Regions from separate parts of the Kitasatospora sp. NPDC048296 genome, predicted to be linked through region 4. Evidence: riboswitches for the same ligand, from Rfam matches in the RefSeq annotation. Region 4 holds a riboswitch; each other region holds the start of a gene.
The links. A riboswitch is a leader RNA that binds a small molecule or an ion and turns the genes downstream of it on or off. The one in region 4 is predicted to bind cyclic di-AMP.

Region 1: another riboswitch for cyclic di-AMP. It lies ahead of ACGF12_RS12955 (transglycosylase family protein); the one in region 4 lies ahead of ACGF12_RS08405 (transglycosylase family protein).
Region 2: another riboswitch for cyclic di-AMP. It lies ahead of ACGF12_RS02660 (hypothetical protein); the one in region 4 lies ahead of ACGF12_RS08405 (transglycosylase family protein).
Region 3: another riboswitch for cyclic di-AMP. It lies ahead of ACGF12_RS17695 (peptidoglycan DD-metalloendopeptidase family protein); the one in region 4 lies ahead of ACGF12_RS08405 (transglycosylase family protein).

What each region holds. Positions count from the first base shown of each region.
Region 1 covers NZ_JBICZB010000016.1:108,867-113,148, reverse strand. Annotated here, with positions in the region: gene ACGF12_RS12970 (hypothetical protein) at 1-911, shown strand, start outside; gene ACGF12_RS12965 (winged helix-turn-helix domain-containing protein) at 1,010-1,606, shown strand; partial or broken gene ACGF12_RS12960 (transposase) at 1,582-2,091, shown strand; cyclic di-AMP (ydaO/yuaA leader) riboswitch at 2,632-2,794, shown strand; gene ACGF12_RS12955 (transglycosylase family protein) at 2,781-4,016, shown strand; gene ACGF12_RS12950 (hypothetical protein) at 4,271-4,282, shown strand, end outside.
Region 2 covers NZ_JBICZB010000002.1:202,365-206,646, forward strand. Annotated here, with positions in the region: gene ACGF12_RS02650 (alpha/beta hydrolase) at 1-522, shown strand, start outside; gene ACGF12_RS02655 (MoaF N-terminal domain-containing protein) at 606-935, opposite strand; cyclic di-AMP (ydaO/yuaA leader) riboswitch at 1,439-1,602, shown strand; gene ACGF12_RS02660 (hypothetical protein) at 1,605-3,041, shown strand; gene ACGF12_RS02665 (hypothetical protein) at 3,111-3,740, opposite strand; gene ACGF12_RS02670 (IclR family transcriptional regulator) at 3,956-4,282, opposite strand, start outside.
Region 3 covers NZ_JBICZB010000026.1:35,925-40,206, reverse strand. Annotated here, with positions in the region: gene ACGF12_RS17700 (DUF2470 domain-containing protein) at 61-780, shown strand; gene ACGF12_RS17695 (peptidoglycan DD-metalloendopeptidase family protein) at 1,108-2,073, opposite strand; cyclic di-AMP (ydaO/yuaA leader) riboswitch at 2,076-2,249, opposite strand; gene ACGF12_RS17690 (MFS transporter) at 2,567-4,105, shown strand; gene purB (adenylosuccinate lyase) at 4,113-4,282, opposite strand, start outside.
Region 4 covers NZ_JBICZB010000008.1:126,017-130,298, forward strand. Annotated here, with positions in the region: gene ACGF12_RS08400 (cytochrome P450) at 1-1,241, shown strand, start outside; cyclic di-AMP (ydaO/yuaA leader) riboswitch at 1,452-1,618, shown strand; gene ACGF12_RS08405 (transglycosylase family protein) at 1,623-2,420, shown strand; gene eno (phosphopyruvate hydratase) at 2,687-3,976, shown strand; gene ACGF12_RS08415 (septum formation initiator family protein) at 4,167-4,282, shown strand, end outside.

The DNA of each region.
Region 1 (4,282 bases), on a different contig from region 4:
GCACTCCAGGCTCCCGTGCGCGGGGGCGCCACCGCCGTCCCGAGCGCCCCGAGATCCGCACCGGCTCGCCGGCCCTGGTGCTCGCCGTACCCGCGACCGCCGGGCCCGAGTCCCGCTCGGTCGTCGAGGAACTGCTCTCGATCGTCCGCAGCGAGCACGCCGGCGTCCGGGCCGCGGTCGGCTACCTCCCGACCGACGGCGCCGTGAGCGAGAGCGAGGACGACCGCACCGTCGCCGAGCTGCTGGCCGAGGCCGCCGAGGCAGGCCTGGCGGCGCCCGTCGTGGTGCCGCTGGCGCCCGGGCCGCACGACTTCCTGACCGGGCTTCACGCCCTCGCCGCCGAGTACGGCGCGACCGTCACCGACACACTGGGCCCGCACCCACTGTTGGCCGAGGCCGTGCACGTGCGGCTGTCCGAGGCCGGGCTGGCCCGGGCCGACCGGGCCCGGCTGTTCGCCATCGCGACCGCCGCGGACGGCGTGGTCCTGACCACCGTCGGCGGCGAGGACGCGGCCGCCGCGGCCGGCATCACCGGCGTGCTGCTGGCCGCCCGACTGGCCGTTCCGGTCGTCGCCGCGGCGCTCGACGTCCCCGGCTCGGTGGCCGACGCCGTCAACCACCTCAAGGAGACCGGCTCCCAGCGCCCGGCGCTGGCCCCGCTGGTGATCGGGCCCGAGGCGGACTCGGAGCTGCTCGCCACGGCCGCCGAGGAGACCGGCTGCCCGTCGGCCGCGCCACTGGGCGCCTACCCGACCGTCGGCCAGCTGATCGCCTCCACCTACCTGGCCGCGCTGCCGACGCCGACGCCGGAGGAGCTGGCCCAGGCCGAGGCGGAGGCCGCAGCCGCCGCCGGGGCCGAGGAGGGCTCCCGCGGCGCCCACGCGGCCGCCCAGGGGCCCGTAGAGGCCTAGCCGGACGCCCGCGACCGCCTTTACTGACCTTGGCGCTTCAAGGTGATTGGCCTGTTTGTGTAGCTGACTGGCAGTCATTGGCGCGCTATGCCGTTGGTATGCGCTATGCGGATGGGGGCGGGCTGACGGCGAGGGCACGTCAGCGCCGCGAGACGGTGCGGCTGGAGGCCGCTGCGTTGTTCGACGAAGGCGTCCCACCGAAGGAGGTTGCCCGCAGGTTGCGGGTGACCGCGAAATCGGCCTATCAGTGGCACCAGGCCTGGCGTGAGGGCGGGGCCGGGGCGCTGGCCTCACGAGGACCGGGCGGGCAGCGATGCAAGCTGTCGGCGCGGTGCCGGGCGAAGCTGGCCGAGTACCTCGAGCAGGGGCCGGCCGTGCACGGCTGGGACGAGGACCAGGTGTGGACAGGCGCGCGGGTGGCGACGCTGATCGGGCGGAAGTTCCACGTCACTTACAGCGTCTCGGGGGCCACCCGCCTGATGCACCGACTCGGCTTCACCCCGCAGGTCCCCGCGCGGCGGGCCGCGGAACGCGACGAGCAGGCGGTGTCCGCGTGGAGGGAGGTGACCTGGGCGGAGGTAAAAGCGCCCGGGCGGCCTGCGACGGATGGCTCTGCTTCGAGGACGAAGCCGGGTTCACCCGCAGGCCGCCCAAGGGACGCACGTGGGGACGCCGTGGCATCACCCCGGTCGTGAGGGTGGGCGGCCGGGGCTCCGGACGGGTCTCGGTCGCCGGGCTGATCGCGATGCGCCCGGGCTCGCGGACCCGGCTGTGTCACCGACTGCGGCGCCATACCGGACGCAAGGGCGAGCGCCGCAGCTTGTCCGAGCGCGACTACATCGGTCTGATCGACGGAATCCACCAGCTGGTCAAGGCGCCGATCATGCTGGTGTGGGACCGGCTCAACACCCACGTCTCGCATGCCATGCGCGACCTGATCAACGCGCGGGACTGGCTGACGGTGTTCATCCTGCCCGCATACGCGCCCGAGCTGAACGCGGTCGAGTACCTGTGGGCCCACGTCAAGCGCAGCCTGGCGAACCTCGCCAGCGTCGCTCTGGACCGACTCGCCGCGCTCGTCCGCAACCGGCTCAAACGGCTCCAGTACCGCCCCGAGGTCCTCGATGGCTTCCTCGCCGGGACCGGGCTCTCCCTCGACCTCCCACCGCCATCACCTTGAAGCGCCGAAGTCAGTAGCACCCTCCCGCGTACCGAAGGGCCCGGAACGACCGCGTTCCGGGCCCTTCGGCTTGCCGTCGGCCTGCCCCGCGGCTCGCCCTTTTCCGCCACTCCTCCGCCCGCCCCCCGTCTTCGGCTCGCCCGCAGCTTGTCCGAGCGGGGGAATTGCGGGAGTTATGGACGATATCGGAAGATAGAGCATAATGTCCGTTTTGTCGCTTTTGGGCGGAAATGCCGAGCGTGCATTCCGGCGCTCGATTCACGGCCACTCCCCTGTTGCGATCGGCGCACCACCGCGCGCTTCCACGCTCCGTCACTTCACTTCTGAAGCGGAGACAATTGCGGGAATCCACAGCGGCATTGCCAAAAAACGATCATTTACGATCATGATTCGTGTCCAATTTGGCAGTTTCCGCTAAACCGTGATGCGCATCACAGATATTTGCAGTTTGAACTTAAGTCCGCTTAACGTGCTCCTCGTTCGTGACCACACGAACCCAGTTCATCCGCGACGCCGAGTCCTGCCGTCGGATGTCCTGGCAGCGCGAAAACGCATCACGGCAGGAGCGGGGGAACCACAGGTAAGTCGCCCCGGGCCGCTCCTCGGAACGGTCCAGGGCTAGGGGTGAAGCCGCGCCCACAGCGCGGCCGGGCAACTCCAGCCCGAATCCGACAGCTCACCTCGCAGGCGTGGGAGAGGACCGCGTCTTCATGCTGCCCACCAACGGCACCCGCCTGTCCGGCCGTACCCGTCGCGTGATCGCCGCCCTCGGCGTCGCGGGCGTCGGTCTCACCGTCCCGTGCCTCACCACCGGCACCGCCAACGCCGCCCCCGTCGCCACCTGGGACAAGGTCGCCCAGTGCGAGAGCAGCGGCAACTGGAGCATCAACACCGGCAACGGCTTCTACGGCGGCCTGCAGTTCACCTCCAGCACCTGGGCCGCCTTCGGCGGTACCGCGTTCGCCCCGCAGGCCAACCAGGCCACCAAGGACCAGCAGATCGCCATCGCCGAGAAGGTCCTCGCCTCGCAGGGCCCCGGCGCCTGGCCCGTCTGCTCGGTCCAGGCCGGCCTGACCAAGGGCGGCGCTCCGGCCGCCGTCGACACCTCCGCCGGCACGGCCGCCAAGCCTGCCGCCAAGCCCGCGCAGAACCAGGCCCCGGCCCCGGCCGCGAAGCCCGCCGCGCCGGCCGCGCCCGCCCAGCAGCAGGCGCAGTCGTCCACCGACTACACCGTCGTCGAGGGCGACTGGCTGTCCTCGATCGCCGCGAAGAACAACGTCCAGGGCGGCTGGCAGCACCTGTACGACCTCAACCGCGCCACCCTGACCGAGGGCCCGAACACCATCTACCCGGGCCAGCACCTGACCTTCGGTGACGGCGTCAAGGCCCAGGCCGACAAGTCCTCCTCGTCCACCTCCGGCTCGGACTTCGGCTGGTTCAACCGCTCCCAGAAGGCCGGCCAGGCCGCGAACGGCGGTGCCGTGAACGCCAAGCCGACCGCCCTGACCCAGGCCTCGAAGCCGGCCTCGAAGCCGGCTGCCAAGCCGGCCGCCCAGGCCGCCACCGGCAGCATGGCCGCCGCGGTGTCCTTCGCCGAGTCCAAGGTCGGCCAGGCCTATGTCTACGGCGGCACCGGCAACGGCGGCTGGGACTGCTCCGGCCTGACCCAGGCCGCGCTGCGCGCCGCGGGCATCAACATCCCGCGCGTCGCCGCCGACCAGGCCGCCGCCAGCACCCACGTCTCGCTGGACAGCCTGCAGCCGGGCGACCTGCTGTTCTGGTCGAACAACGGCCAGAACTCCGGCGTGTACCACGTCGCGATCTACATCGGCGGCGGCAAGTACGTCGAGGCCGCCAACCCGAGCTCGGGCGTGCGCGAGCAGGCCATCGCCAACTGGGCCCCGGACTTCGCCGGCCGGGTCTGAGCAACGGCCCACGGGCGCACGGGCCACAGGCCCACAACCCACGGGCCCACAGCTGACGGACAACAGAGAACAGCTGACAGGTAACAGATTTCAGATAACAGATTTCAACATCTGTCAGCCGTCGTCCGAACGCTGACCACCCGCCACCCCCGGGGAGAGCCTGGTCGCTCCTCCCCGGGGGTTCCGGCGTATTCGCATGGTGAAACCCCGGCCCGACGGGCATGCTGCTGCTCTGCACCCGAGGAGGAATCACCATGGCCCAGGTC
Region 2 (4,282 bases), on a different contig from region 4:
GAGTGCGAGGACATCCCGAACGGTGCCCAGTCCGACACCTACTTCAGCAAGGACGTCCCCTCGGCGATCCAGGCGAGCTTCCGGGTCTCGGCCGACCCGCAGGCGTGGGCCTTCATGGGCAACTCGACCGGTGGCTACTGCGCGCTCAAGCTGGCCATGCGCCACCCGGATATCTTCCCGACCGCCGTCGCCCTGTCGGCCTACTACGACGCCGCCGACGACCCGACCACCGGCGACCTCTTCGGCGGCAGCAAGCAGCGCCGCGACGAGGCCAACCTGATGTGGCGGCTGAAGAACATGCCCCAGCCGAAGGTCTCCGTGCTGCTGGCCGGTACCAAGAAGGGCGACGGGAACTACCGGCAGGACACCGAGGCCTTCATCGACGCGGCGCACAGCCCAATGAAGGTCTCCTACAGCATGCTGGAGAACGGCGGTCACAACTTCGAGACCTGGAGCGCGTTGCTGCCGTCCTCGCTGGAGTGGCTGTCCGACCACCTCAAGGTGCCGAACCAGGCCGTCTGACGCCGGACGGACCGAGAACCTGAGCCTGAAATTGAACCCCCGGAGCTGCCGGCTCCGGGGGTTCAGTTCACGCTCAGCCTGGCTCAGGCCACCCGCTCCAGCGTCCCGGCGTGCAGCTGCCCGACCCGGCCGCCCTCGCCCTCGAAGGTCCAGAAGGCCCGCACGGTCAGCTTGTTGAGGTCCATGACGTGGCTGACGGTGATCCCGCTCTGCTCCGTCCAGCTGACGAAGTAGATCTCAGGCGCGACCTCGGCGACGTGCAGCAGCACGTCCTCCCACTGGCCCGCCGACTCGCCGAGGCCCTCCCAGCGCAGCCGCTTGCCGTCGGCCGAGTAGGTGTTGCGGAAGGCCGCGCCGTTGTCGGCCCGGAAGACGTAGGTACGGCCGGCGAAGGCGGGCAGGGACGCGGTCATGGCGGGGCGGGACCTCTTTTCGAGAGTGTGGGGCGGACCGTGCGGGGCGTGCAGGTCGTACAGGCGGTGCAGGTTGTACGGGTCGTGCGGATCGGGCTCGGGTACTTGTGCACGGCGGAAAACGTCAGGGCTCCAATTTATCCGACCCGGCCGACTTGGGCGGCCCCGCGCCACGGCACTGTCCGCCACCGCGCCACCCGTCGCGGTGTGTGACCGGCACGTGGGCGTCGCCCGCCGCACCCGTTTCGGCAGCGGCGAGCTCTGCTCCGGCTGATCGCCGTGCTTGTTCGGCGCGCTCGATCGCCGTGCTCGATCGCCGTGTCTGACCGGCGCTTTTGATCAACTCGGCCACCACACACCGTCGTTGATCGACACCACTGTGAGCTGTGCGACAACCGGCCCGACGGAGTTGTCCGTTCAGGGACGGCCTGCCTAGCCTGCAACGGTCGTCCGCCCTTGCGGACCCCGCCGCCGGGACGCCGAGTCCTGTCCACCCGCCGGCGGGTAACCGAGCACCACAGCGGACGGGAGCGGGGGAACCAAGGTCAGCGCCCGGCCCGTGCGTTCTCGCGCGCGGGCCGCGGCTAGGGGTGAAGCCGCTCCACAGGCGGCCGGGCAACTGCAGCCCGAATCCGACAGCTCACCTCGCAGGCGTCGCAGAGGACTCCCATGCACCAGCCTGCCCGCCGCCGCCGCGCGCCGCGCCACGCCCGTCCGTCCCACCGCGGCCGCAACGCGGCCCTCGCCGCCACCGGGGCGCTCGCCGTCAGCGGTGCCGGCCTGCTCGGACTGCCGTCCGTCTCCGGTGCTCAGGCTGCCACCGGCCCGACCGTCACCCAGGACCGGCTCACCCCCGCCACCATGGTCGCGGGCAAGGCCACCACCGCCTCGCTCGGCCTGCACTCCTCCTCCTGCTTCGTCGCCAAGACCGTCGGCGTCGGTGTGCGCGACGCCCGCGGCACCAACCTCGACTTCCCCGGCAACGCCACCAACCTGCAGATCTGCCCGAGCGGGGTCAACTTCACCAGCGGCGCGCGCACCCTGTCCGCCGGGACGTACACCCAGTTCGGCTTCTGGCAGGACTTCGGCAACACCTGGCACAACCTGCCCTCGCAGCAGCTGGTGGTCTCCGCCGCCGGTACGTCGACGCCGGCCCCGGCCCCGACGGCCACCCTCAGTGCGAAGCCGGCCCCGACGGCCACCCTCAGTGCGAAGCCGGCCCCGACCGCCACCCTCAGTGCGAAGCCGGCCCCGACCGCCACTCCGTCGCCGACGACCACCCCGTCCCCGACGACCACCCCGTCGCCGACGACCACCCCGTCCCCGACGACCACCTCCTCCCCGACCACCGCGCCGTCGCCGACCGGTACCCTGAGCGCCACCGCGAGCCCGAGCACCCCGGCGCCGTCCTCCCCGATCGCCGGCAAGTCGCTGACCTGGTCCGACGAGTTCAACGGCCCGATCAACTGGGGTCAGCGCTGGGTCGGCGACAAGAGCACCTCGTACAAGTACGGCAACCACAACCCGGACGACAACAAGCTCGACTGGCTGAACAAGAACGACGTCACCGTCGCGAACGGAGTCGCCACCTTCACCGCCACCCCCGGCGGGCCCACGCTGGAGAACGGCCAGCAGTCCTGGAACACCGGCTTCCTGACCACCGAGGGCTCCGCCGAGGGCTTCCAGGTCAAGACCGGTGACTATGCCGAGACCCGGGTCAAGCTGCCTTCCGGCACCGGTGCCTGGCCGGCCCTGTGGACGTGGAAGAACGGAAACGGGGAGGTCGATTCCTTCGAGTACCACCCCGACAACCCGAACCTGCTGGAGCTGACCAACCACGTCAACCCCGGCAACTCCGACTACTACACCGACGCGAACGCCATCGCGAAGGACCAGTGGGTGACCATCGGCACCTACTACGGCGCCAACTCGGTCGACTGGTACGTCAACGGCGTCAAGGTGTTCTCGGACGGCAAGGGCGTCGGCGCCAACTGGTCGGCGTACCTGATCCTCAACCTCTCGGTGTGCGCGGGCAAGTACCACCCCGCGCCGCAGGGCAACACGCCGATCACCTTCTCCGCCGACTACGTGCGCGTCTACCGCTGATCGCATCTGCAGTTAATCGCACGCCGTGCGCGGCGTACGTGGCGCACGTACCCCCGGAACTAGCCGCTCTCAGGAACCGGCAGCCGTCTCGACCACTGTGAGGTCGAACGGCTGCCGGTTGTTGCGTTCGTCCCGGTCGTCCGGACTGTGCACCGCGACCGACCCGCCGGTCAGCGTGCCCGTCGGCAGGCCGGGGGAGAGCCGCACCGGGACGAGCGCGGTCGCGCTGCGCCGCTCCTTCAGCCCGGGCTCGAAGACGCATCGCACCCGCTGGCCGCCCCCCAGCTCCTCGCAGTTCGCGGGGAAGTACGGGCCTTCCGGTGTCACGCCGTCCGGCAGGGTGACGATCACGGTGAACGGCGAGGCCGTGGGGTCCGGGCCGCGGTTCGCGACGAAGGCGTGGATCGTGGTGGTGCCGCCGGGCGGGGCGGCCTCCGGGTCGAGCCGGACCACCTCCAGGTCGGAGTCGGACGGCACGGTGGCCGGGCTCAGCGGCGCGGCCCGTAGGTCCGTCCGGGGCGCGGACCGGGGATCGGGCCGGGGACCGGGCCACAGGGCCCAGGACGGTCCGGCGGTCAGCACCGCGAGCGCGCAACCCGCCGCCATGACCGCCGTGAACCCGGCGGCCCGGTCGGACCTGCGGGCCGCACCGCCGGATCCGCCCCGAAGCCCCGTACGCCTGCCCTGCCTGCGCTCCATCGCCGCTCACCGTTTCCTCGCGCTGCGGCCGCCCGCGCCGTCGCGGGCCACATCCGCACCAGGGTGGCGCAGCGGTGGCCGCCGACACGGCGCAACCCGCCCGCCCGTCCGTCGAACGAGGGACGTCGAACGGGGCCCGCAGGACGCGGGCAGGTCGAGAGCGGGGCGGCAGGTTGGATCCATCTCCCGCGCTCAGTACGGTTATTGAGGAGATGTCAGGGAGCGAGGACCTGCCCCAGCCGGGTCGCGATCTGGCGCATCACCGGCACCAGCGAGGAGGCGCCGGCCTGCTCCTCCAGCGCCCGGATCCGGGCCTCCGGGCCGGACACCGAGAGCGCGGTGGGCGTCGGCGCGCCGGGGACCGCGAGCGCGATGCAGCGGACGCCGATCTCCTGCTCCTGGTCGTCGACCACGTAGCCGCGCTCGCGCGCCTCGGTGAGCTGGTCCATCAGCTCCTGCGGGTCGGTGGCGGTGTACTCGGTGTGCGCCGGCAGCGGGTTGGGGCCCAGGATCGCGCGCGCCTCCTCCTCGGGGAGCTGGGC
Region 3 (4,282 bases), on a different contig from region 4:
GAGAATCATCGAAAGGTGCGTGTGGGCGAATGCCCCTGCCGAGCGCGGCGAGGTGGGCGCATGAGTCTGCCCACCGGCGACGCCGAGGTGCCCGAGCCCACCACCGCCGAACGGGTCCACAGCCTGCTCAGCACGACCTCCTCACTCACCGTCCGCGCCCTCGGCGAACACCACGACCTGAACACCCCGGTCTCCGTGCACGGCTCCCGACTGCGCCTGCGCGCCCCGCTGGACGCCCCGCTCACCGCGGCCGCCGCCGGAGCCACCGAGGGCCTGGCCGTCGTCCTCGACGTCACCGACGTGTCCCCGGTCGCCGTCCGCGACCGGATCCGCGGCCGCCTCACCCTGGCCGGCCGGCTGCACCTGGCCCACCTCGCCGACGACGGCCTCAGCGTCCACCTGCGCGTGGACGTCGCCCACGCCGTCCTCGCCACCCCGTACGGCACCGGCGCGCTCACCGCCGCCGGCCTCGCCCTCGCCGCCCCCGACCCGCTGGCCCGGCACGAGGCCGCGCTGCTCACCCACCTGGCCGACGAGCACGCCGACGCACTCGACCTGCTCACCGGCCTGCTCGACCCGGCCCTGCTCGCCGGGCACCCGGACATCCGCCCGCTCGCCCTCGACCGCTACGGCCTGGTACTGCGCCTGGCCCACCCGCACGGCCACCGCGACGTCCGCCTGGTCTTCCCCAAACCCGCCGGCGACACCGAGGACTTCGGGCACCGGATGCACGAGCTGCTGGCCGCCGCCGAGCACGGCCTGCCCGTCCGCCGGAACTGACCCCGCCCGGGCGTCACCGCTCGACGGCGTCCTCCAGCACGATCCGCCCCGTCCGCGCGTACCGCTCCGGCCGCCGGCACCGGCGCGATCCCGACCACTCGAACTCACCCGGAGCCACGAACGGCAACGGCCGGCCCGGCTCCACGAGGGATCCTCGCGAAGCCGGGCCGGCCTTGGGCGTGTCCCGCGCCCATGTCCACCGGTGCGGCGATCACCCGGTCGAGCGGTCACCCGACATGACCATCCCGGGCGGTCGATTCGCCCCGCACCAGCGGTGGTTCCTGAAACCCGCGGTCAGCGCGGGGTCCGAACAGGGTCTGCGCAGCGTCAGAGCGCGACGCCGTGCGCCCTCAGGTAGGCGACCGGGTTGATGTCCGAGCCGTACTCCGACCCGGTGCGGATCTCGAAGTGCAGGTGCGGGCCGGTCACGTTGCCGGTGGCGCCGGAGAGGCCGAGCCGCTGGCCGACGGTGACGGTCTGACCGATCTTCACACCGACCACGGAGAGGTGCGCATACTGGGCGTACTTGCCGTCGGCGAGCTTGATCTCGACCTGGTTGCCGTAGGCGCCGCCGTTGCCGGCCTTCACCACGACACCGTTGGCGACCGTGCGCACCGGGGTGCCGGTGGAGGCGACGAAGTCCTGGCCGGTGTGGTGGCCGGAGGCCCACATCGAGCCGGCCACGCCGTAGGCCTCGCCCAGCACCGGGTTGGCCAGCGGAGCGACGTAGCCGACGGTGGCGGCGACCGGGGCGGCGGTGACGACCTGGGCCGGAGCGGCGTTCTGAATCTGGGTCTGGACCTGGACGCCCGGCTTGGCGGCCTCGGTCTGCACCTGCACCTGCACCTGAGCGTCTGCGACAGCGGCGGCGCTCTGGGTGACCGGGGCGGCCGGAGCAGCGGGCTGGGCCGGAGCAGCCGGCTCGGCGGCGGCGTCGGCGTGGGCCGCGAGCGACAGCCCCTGACCCGGGAAGATCAGGTTCGGGTCGGCGCCGACCGCCGAGCGGTTCTGCTCGTACAGCGCGGGCCAGCCGCCCTCGACGTTCCGGGCGTCGGCGATCTTGGACAGGCTGTCGCCGCCGACGACGTGGTAGCCCTCTTGGGCAGCTGCCGGGGCAGCCGACACGGCGTCCACGACGGCGGCGTGCTGCGCGACCGAGGCGGCCGGGGCGTTATGGGCCTGGGCGCTGATCGTGGTCACGAGCGGCAGGGCGAAGGAGACACCGGTGACGGCGACGGCGATGCCGATGCGGGCGGCGCGGGGCACGGCGATACGACGAGCCTGTGCAGGCATGGGATTCCTCTCCGACGCCTGCGAGGTGAGCTGTCGGGTTCGGGCTGGAGTTGCCCGGCCGCACGCGCGGCTTCACCCCAAGCCGGTCCTGGACGTTCGCGCTGAACAGCGCGGACTCCGGTCCGGCGACTTACCTGTGGGTCCCCCGCTCCTGCCGTGCAAAGCTCAGTTCGAACCACCGGACAGCGGCAGGACTCGGCGTTCCACCCGGTGGGTCCACCCAGGCTGGCCGGGTGGTCGCTGAACTAAAACCCATCCGTTCGGGTGAAGCAATGTCGATCTCTTGAACCAGCGACAACCCCCCGCGGCGCGATCACCCTCCGCATGGCCCACCGCACGGTGCGTACACAATCCATTCACTCGACGCCACTGATCCACGACGCTGCGCCGACCTCGGCGGCCCAGTGCGACCGTCCGCTCACGCACCGCCCACCCCGGACACACCGCCCGGTGACCCTTGTCACGTGCACCCTGTCGGGCGCAGGATCAGGCCGTGGCCACCTCAACGGCCGGCACCCTGCGCCTGGGCACCGCGCAGGGCCGCTGGGTTCTCCTGGCAACGGTGCTCGGCTCCAGCATGGCGATGCTCGACGGCACCGTGGTGAACGTCGCCCTGCCCCGGATCGGCGCCGACCTCGGCGCCTCCCTGGCGTCCCTGCAATGGACGCTGAACGCCTATCTGCTCACGCTGGCGGGCCTGATCCTGCTCGGCGGCGCGCTCGGCGACCGGTACGGACGGCGCAAGGTCTTCCTGATCGGCGTGGTCTGGTTCGCCGCCGCCTCCGCGGCCTGCGCCGTCGCCCCGAACATCAACGTGCTGATCGCCGCCCGCGCCGTCCAGGGCATCGGCGGGGCGCTGCTCACCCCCGGCTCGCTCGCCATGCTCCAGGCCGTCTTCCATCCTGACGACCGCTCGGCGGCGGTGGGCCTGTGGTCCGGTCTCGGCGGGGTGTCCGCGGCCATCGGCCCCTTCCTCGGCGGCTGGCTGGTGGACGGCCCCGGCTGGCGCTGGATCTTCCTGCTGAACCTGCCGCTGGCCGCCGCCGTGATCGCGGTCACCTCCCGCTACGTCCCGGAGAGCCGCGACGAGTCCGCCTCCGGCCGCTTCGACGTGCCCGGCGCGCTGCTCGCCGCACTCGCCCTCGGCGCGATCACCTACGCACTCACCGCCGCCGGGGAGGGCCTGTCCCCCGCCGTCTGGCTCACCGGCGCGATCGGCCTGCTGCTCGGCGCCGCCTTCGTCGCCGTCGAGCGCCGCGCACCCGATCCGATGCTGCCGCTCGGACTGTTCTCGTCCCGACTGTTCACCGCCGTGAACCTGGTCACCTTCTGCGTCTACGCGGCCTTCAGCGGGGTGTTCTTCCTGCTGGTGGTCCAGCTGCAGATCGTGTCCGGCTTCTCGCCCCTGGTCTCCGGCTTCGCCCTGGTGCCGATCACGGTGCTGATGCTGACCCTGTCGGCGCGCGCCGGCCGCCTCGGCAAGCGGATCGGCCCGCGCATCCCGCTCACCGTCGGCCCGCTGCTCTGCGCCGCCGGGGTGCTGCTGATGCTGCGCACCGGCCCCGGCTCCTCCTACTGGGCGGACGTGCTGCCCGCCGTCGCGGTGATGGGCAGCGGAATGACCCTGCTGGTCGCACCGCTGACCGCGACGGTGCTGGCCGCCGTCGACGTACGGCACGCGGGCATCGCCAGCGGCGTCAACAACGCCGCCGCCCGCGCGGCCGGCCTGCTCGCGGTGGCCGCCCTCCCGGCGCTGGCCGGACTGAGCGGCGATGCCTACCGGGTGCCGTCCTCGGTGGACTCCGCCTTCCACACCGCGATGCTGATCTGCGCGGGTCTGCTGGTCAGCGGCGGGCTGATCGCCTTCGCCACCGTCCGGGGCAACGTGCTCACCCCGCAGGAGCACCCGGTGGCCGAGCCGAACTGCGACTGGCCCTGCGCCACCACCACCCCGCCGCTCGACCCCGGACACACCAAGACGCCCGAGGGCCCCGCCACCGGAACGGTGGCAGGGCCCTCGTCGGACAACTGACGCAGCGTCAGAGGATGTCGGCCGGCGCGTACTTGGCCGCCTCCGGGTAGGCCGCCGCGACGGCCTCCACCAGGCGGACCACCTCGGCGACCTGCGCCCCGGCCGCACCGGTGAACGACAGCTTGTCGGCCAGCAGCGCGTCCAGCGCGGCCCGGTCCAGCGGGATCCGCTCGTCGG
Region 4 (4,282 bases):
GGGAGTTCGCCGCCGACCCGTACCCGGCCTACGCCTGGCTGCGTGAGCACGCCCCGGTGCACCGCACCAGGCTGCCGAGCGGCGTGGAGGCCTGGCTGGTGACGCGGTACGCGGACGCCCGGCAGGCGCTGGCGGACAGCCGGCTGTCGAAGAACCCGGCGCACCACAGCGAGCAGGCGCACCGCACCGGCCGGGTGGGCATCCCGGGGGAGCGCCAGGCGGACCTGATGACCCACCTGCTGAACATCGACCCGCCGGACCACACCCGGCTGCGCCGGCTGGTGTCCAAGGCGTTCACGCCGCGCCGGGTGGCCGAGTTCGAGCCGCGGGTGCAGCAGCTCACCGACCGGCTGATCGACGGCTTCGCGCAGCGCGGCTCGGCGGACCTGATCCACGAGTTCGCCTTCCCGCTCCCCATCTACGCGATCTGCGACATGCTGGGCGTGCCGGCCGAGGACCAGGACGACTTCCGTGACTGGGCCGGGATGATGATCCGACATGGTGGGGGCCAACGCGGCGGCGTGGGGCGGGCGGTGAAGCGGATGCGGGCGTACCTGCTGGAGCTGATCCACCGCAAGCGGGCCGATCTCGGTGACGACCTGATCTCCGGCCTGATCAGGGCCAGTGACCACGGCGAGCACCTGACCGAGAACGAGGCGGCCGCGATGGCCTTCATCCTGCTGTTCGCCGGTTTCGAGACGACCGTCAACCTGATCGGCAACGGGACGTACGCGCTGCTGCGCAACCCGGGGCAGCGGGCGCTGCTGCAGGAGTCGGTGGTGCGCGGGGAGACCGCGCTGCTGGAGACCGGGATCGAGGAACTCCTGCGCTACGACGGGCCGGTGGAGCTGGCGACCTGGCGGTTCGCGACCAGGCCGCTGACCATCGGCGGGGTGGACATCCCGGTGGGCGATCCGGTGCTGGTGGTACTGGCGGCGGCGGACCGCGACCCGGACCGGTTCGCGGACGAGAACACCCTCGACCTGGCCCGAACCGACAATCCCCACCTGGGGTTCGGGCACGGCATCCACTACTGCATCGGCGCCCCGCTGGCCCGGCTCGAAGGACGTGTCGCGCTGGCCACGCTGCTTTCCCGGCTTCCCGATCTGCGACTGGCTGAAACTCCGGAGAATCTCCGCTGGCGGGGTGGCCTGATCATGCGTGGATTGCGCGAACTTCCGGTCGAATTCAGTCCCGAGATCCGGTCTCCACATGCCCTTCCTGAGGCTCCGACACGCTGACTGGGCGTCGTTGACACCCTCCTGATGACGGTGTGAACGCCCATCAATCCGGACAAACAGGTGCAGTTGGTAGGCGATTGATCACGTGCCGTAATTCCGGTGTGATGTCGACGATATGAGCTTGTGATCGGTCTGAGGATCTGTCTAGTCTCCCTGGAGTTCGCAGCTGCGGACCTCGTGCGCGGAACGCCGAATCCTGCCCGCCGCGCCACGGGAAACCGACCAGACCCTTGGGCAGGGGCGGGGGAACCAGGTTTGTTGCCGTCCTCCACGGCTTGGGGTGAAGCCGCCCGAGCGGAACGTTTCCGCGCACGGCGGCCGGGCCACCTCCCGGTCCGAACCCGACAGCTCACCTCGCAGGCGTGCGGAGAGGGACCCTTCATGCTGTTCGTTGGAACTGGCCGTCACCGTCGTCGCACCCAGGCCGAGAAGGCCATCGCCGTCGCCGGTGTGGCCGGCGTCGGACTCGCGATGCCGCTCCTCGCCGCCACCGGCGCCTCCGCCGCCCCGGCCTCCGCCTGGGACTCCGTTGCCCAGTGCGAGAGCGGCGGCGACTGGAGCATCAACACCGGCAACGGCTTCTACGGCGGCCTGCAGTTCACCTCCAGCACCTGGAAGGCGTACGGCGGCACCGCCTACGCGCCGCAGGCCAACCAGGCCAGCAAGGGCCAGCAGATATCGGTCGCCGAGAAGGTGCTGGCCTCCCAGGGCCCGGGCGCCTGGCCGGTCTGCTCCGTCAAGGCGGGCCTGAGCAAGGGCGGTGCCCCGGCCGCGGTCGACACCTCCTCGGACGCCAAGCCGCAGTCCGCCCCCCAGCAGCAGACGCCCAAGCAGCAGGCCCCGAAGCAGCAGGCTCCGAAGCAGCAGACCCCCAAGGCGGACGCGAAGCCCGCCCAGCCGTACGCACCGAAGCACGCCGCCCCGAAGCAGGCCGAAACGCCCGCGGAGCAGCCGGTCCAGCAGTACGTTCCGAAGCACGCCGCCCCGCGTGCCGCCCAGCCGGCCCAGGCCGCCCCGGCCGGCCACGACTACACCGTCCACTCCGGTGACACCCTGTCGAGCATCGCCGCCGTCCAGGGCGTGTCCGGCGGCTGGCAGGCGCTGTACGACGGCAACCGCGGCACGGTCGGCGGCGACCCGAACCTGATCATGCCCGGCCAGGTCCTGCACCTCGGCTGAACCGGTCCGTAGGACCTCGAACAACACCCCGGGGACGAAGGGGGCCGCGCCCGGCCTCCTTCGTCCGCATTCGTCCGCGCCGGGGGGACAAGCTGGGACAAGCAGGTGAACTACCGGGGGGTAGTAGGGCCACACGCTGAGACGGGACCGAGGCCAACGTGGCCCTGGGAGTCCGGGCGGTTAGGCTCTGGGTCGTAACGACTCCGCAATCGTCCCGCTGACAGCACCACCGTCAGCCGGACCCTGCTTCCGCAAGGAGATGCCTCGTGCCGTCCATCGATGTCGTCGTAGCCCGTGAGATCCTCGACTCGCGCGGCAACCCCACGGTCGAGGTCGAGGTCGGCCTCGACGACGGCAGCACCGGTCGTGCCGCCGTCCCGTCGGGTGCCTCGACCGGCGCCTTCGAGGCGCTGGAGCTGCGCGACGGTGACAAGAACCGCTACTTCGGCAAGGGCGTCGAGAAGGCCGTCCTGGCCGTCATCGAGCAGATCGGCCCGGAGCTCGTCGGCTACGACGCCACCGAGCAGCGCCTGATCGACCAGGCCATGCTCGACCTGGACGCCACCCCCGACAAGTCCTCGCTCGGCGCCAACGCCATCCTGGGCGTCTCGCTGGCCGTCGCGCACGCCGCCTCCGAGGCCAGCGACCTGCCGCTGTTCCGCTACCTGGGCGGCCCGAACGCGCACGTCCTGCCGGTCCCGATGATGAACATCCTCAACGGCGGCTCGCACGCGGACTCCAACGTCGACATCCAGGAGTTCATGATCGCCCCGATCGGCGCGGAGTCCTTCTCCGAGGCCGTCCGCTGGGGCGTCGAGGTCTACCACACCCTCAAGGGCGTGCTGAAGGAGCGCGGCCTGTCCACCGGCCTCGGCGACGAGGGCGGCTTCGCGCCGAACCTGGACAGCAACCGCGAGGCCCTGGACCTCATCACCGAGGCCATCCAGAAGGCCGGCTACGTGCCCGGCCGTGACATCGCGCTGGCCCTGGACGTCGCCGCCTCCGAGTTCTACAAGGACGGCGCCTACCAGTTCGAGGGCAAGGCCCTGTCGGCCGCCGAGCTCATCGAGTACTACGCCGAGCTGGTCGCCGCCTACCCGCTGGTCTCCATCGAGGACCCGCTGGACGAGTCGGACTGGGACGGCTGGAAGGCCATGACCGTCAAGCTGGGCGACAAGGTCCAGCTGGTCGGTGACGACCTGTTCGTCACCAACCCGGCCCGCCTGGCCAAGGGCATCGAGACCGGCACCGCCAACGCGCTGCTGGTGAAGGTGAACCAGATCGGCTCGCTGACCGAGACCCTGGACGCCGTCGAGCTGGCCCAGCGCAACGGCTACCGCTGCATGATGTCGCACCGCTCCGGCGAGACCGAGGACGTCACCATCGCCGACCTGGCCGTCGCCACCAACTGCGGCCAGATCAAGACCGGTGCCCCGGCCCGCTCCGAGCGCGTCGCCAAGTACAACCAGCTGCTGCGCATCGAGGAGATCCTCGACGACGCCGCCGAGTACGCCGGCCGCGGCGCCTTCCCGCGCTTCCGCTCCGCGGACCAGTAGGCACAGTCGCTCCGCGGACCAGTAGGCGCAGTCGCTCCGCAGGCGAGTGAGCACAGCAAGTACGAGGGCTGAGCAGCCGAGCCAGCGCAAGCCTGACCGGTGCCCCGCCGCACACCCCGTAGGGTGGACGGCGGGGCACCGTCGCGACCAGGAGGGGATACGGGAGATGGCTGGCTGGAGGATCCCGGGCTTGGCGGCCCGACCCCGGTTCACGAGCCGGGCGACCGTCCTCGTCCTGGTGCTCTGCTCCCTGGTGGCGATCCTCGCCTACCCGACGCGGCAGTTCATCTCCCAGCGCGCCGAGAT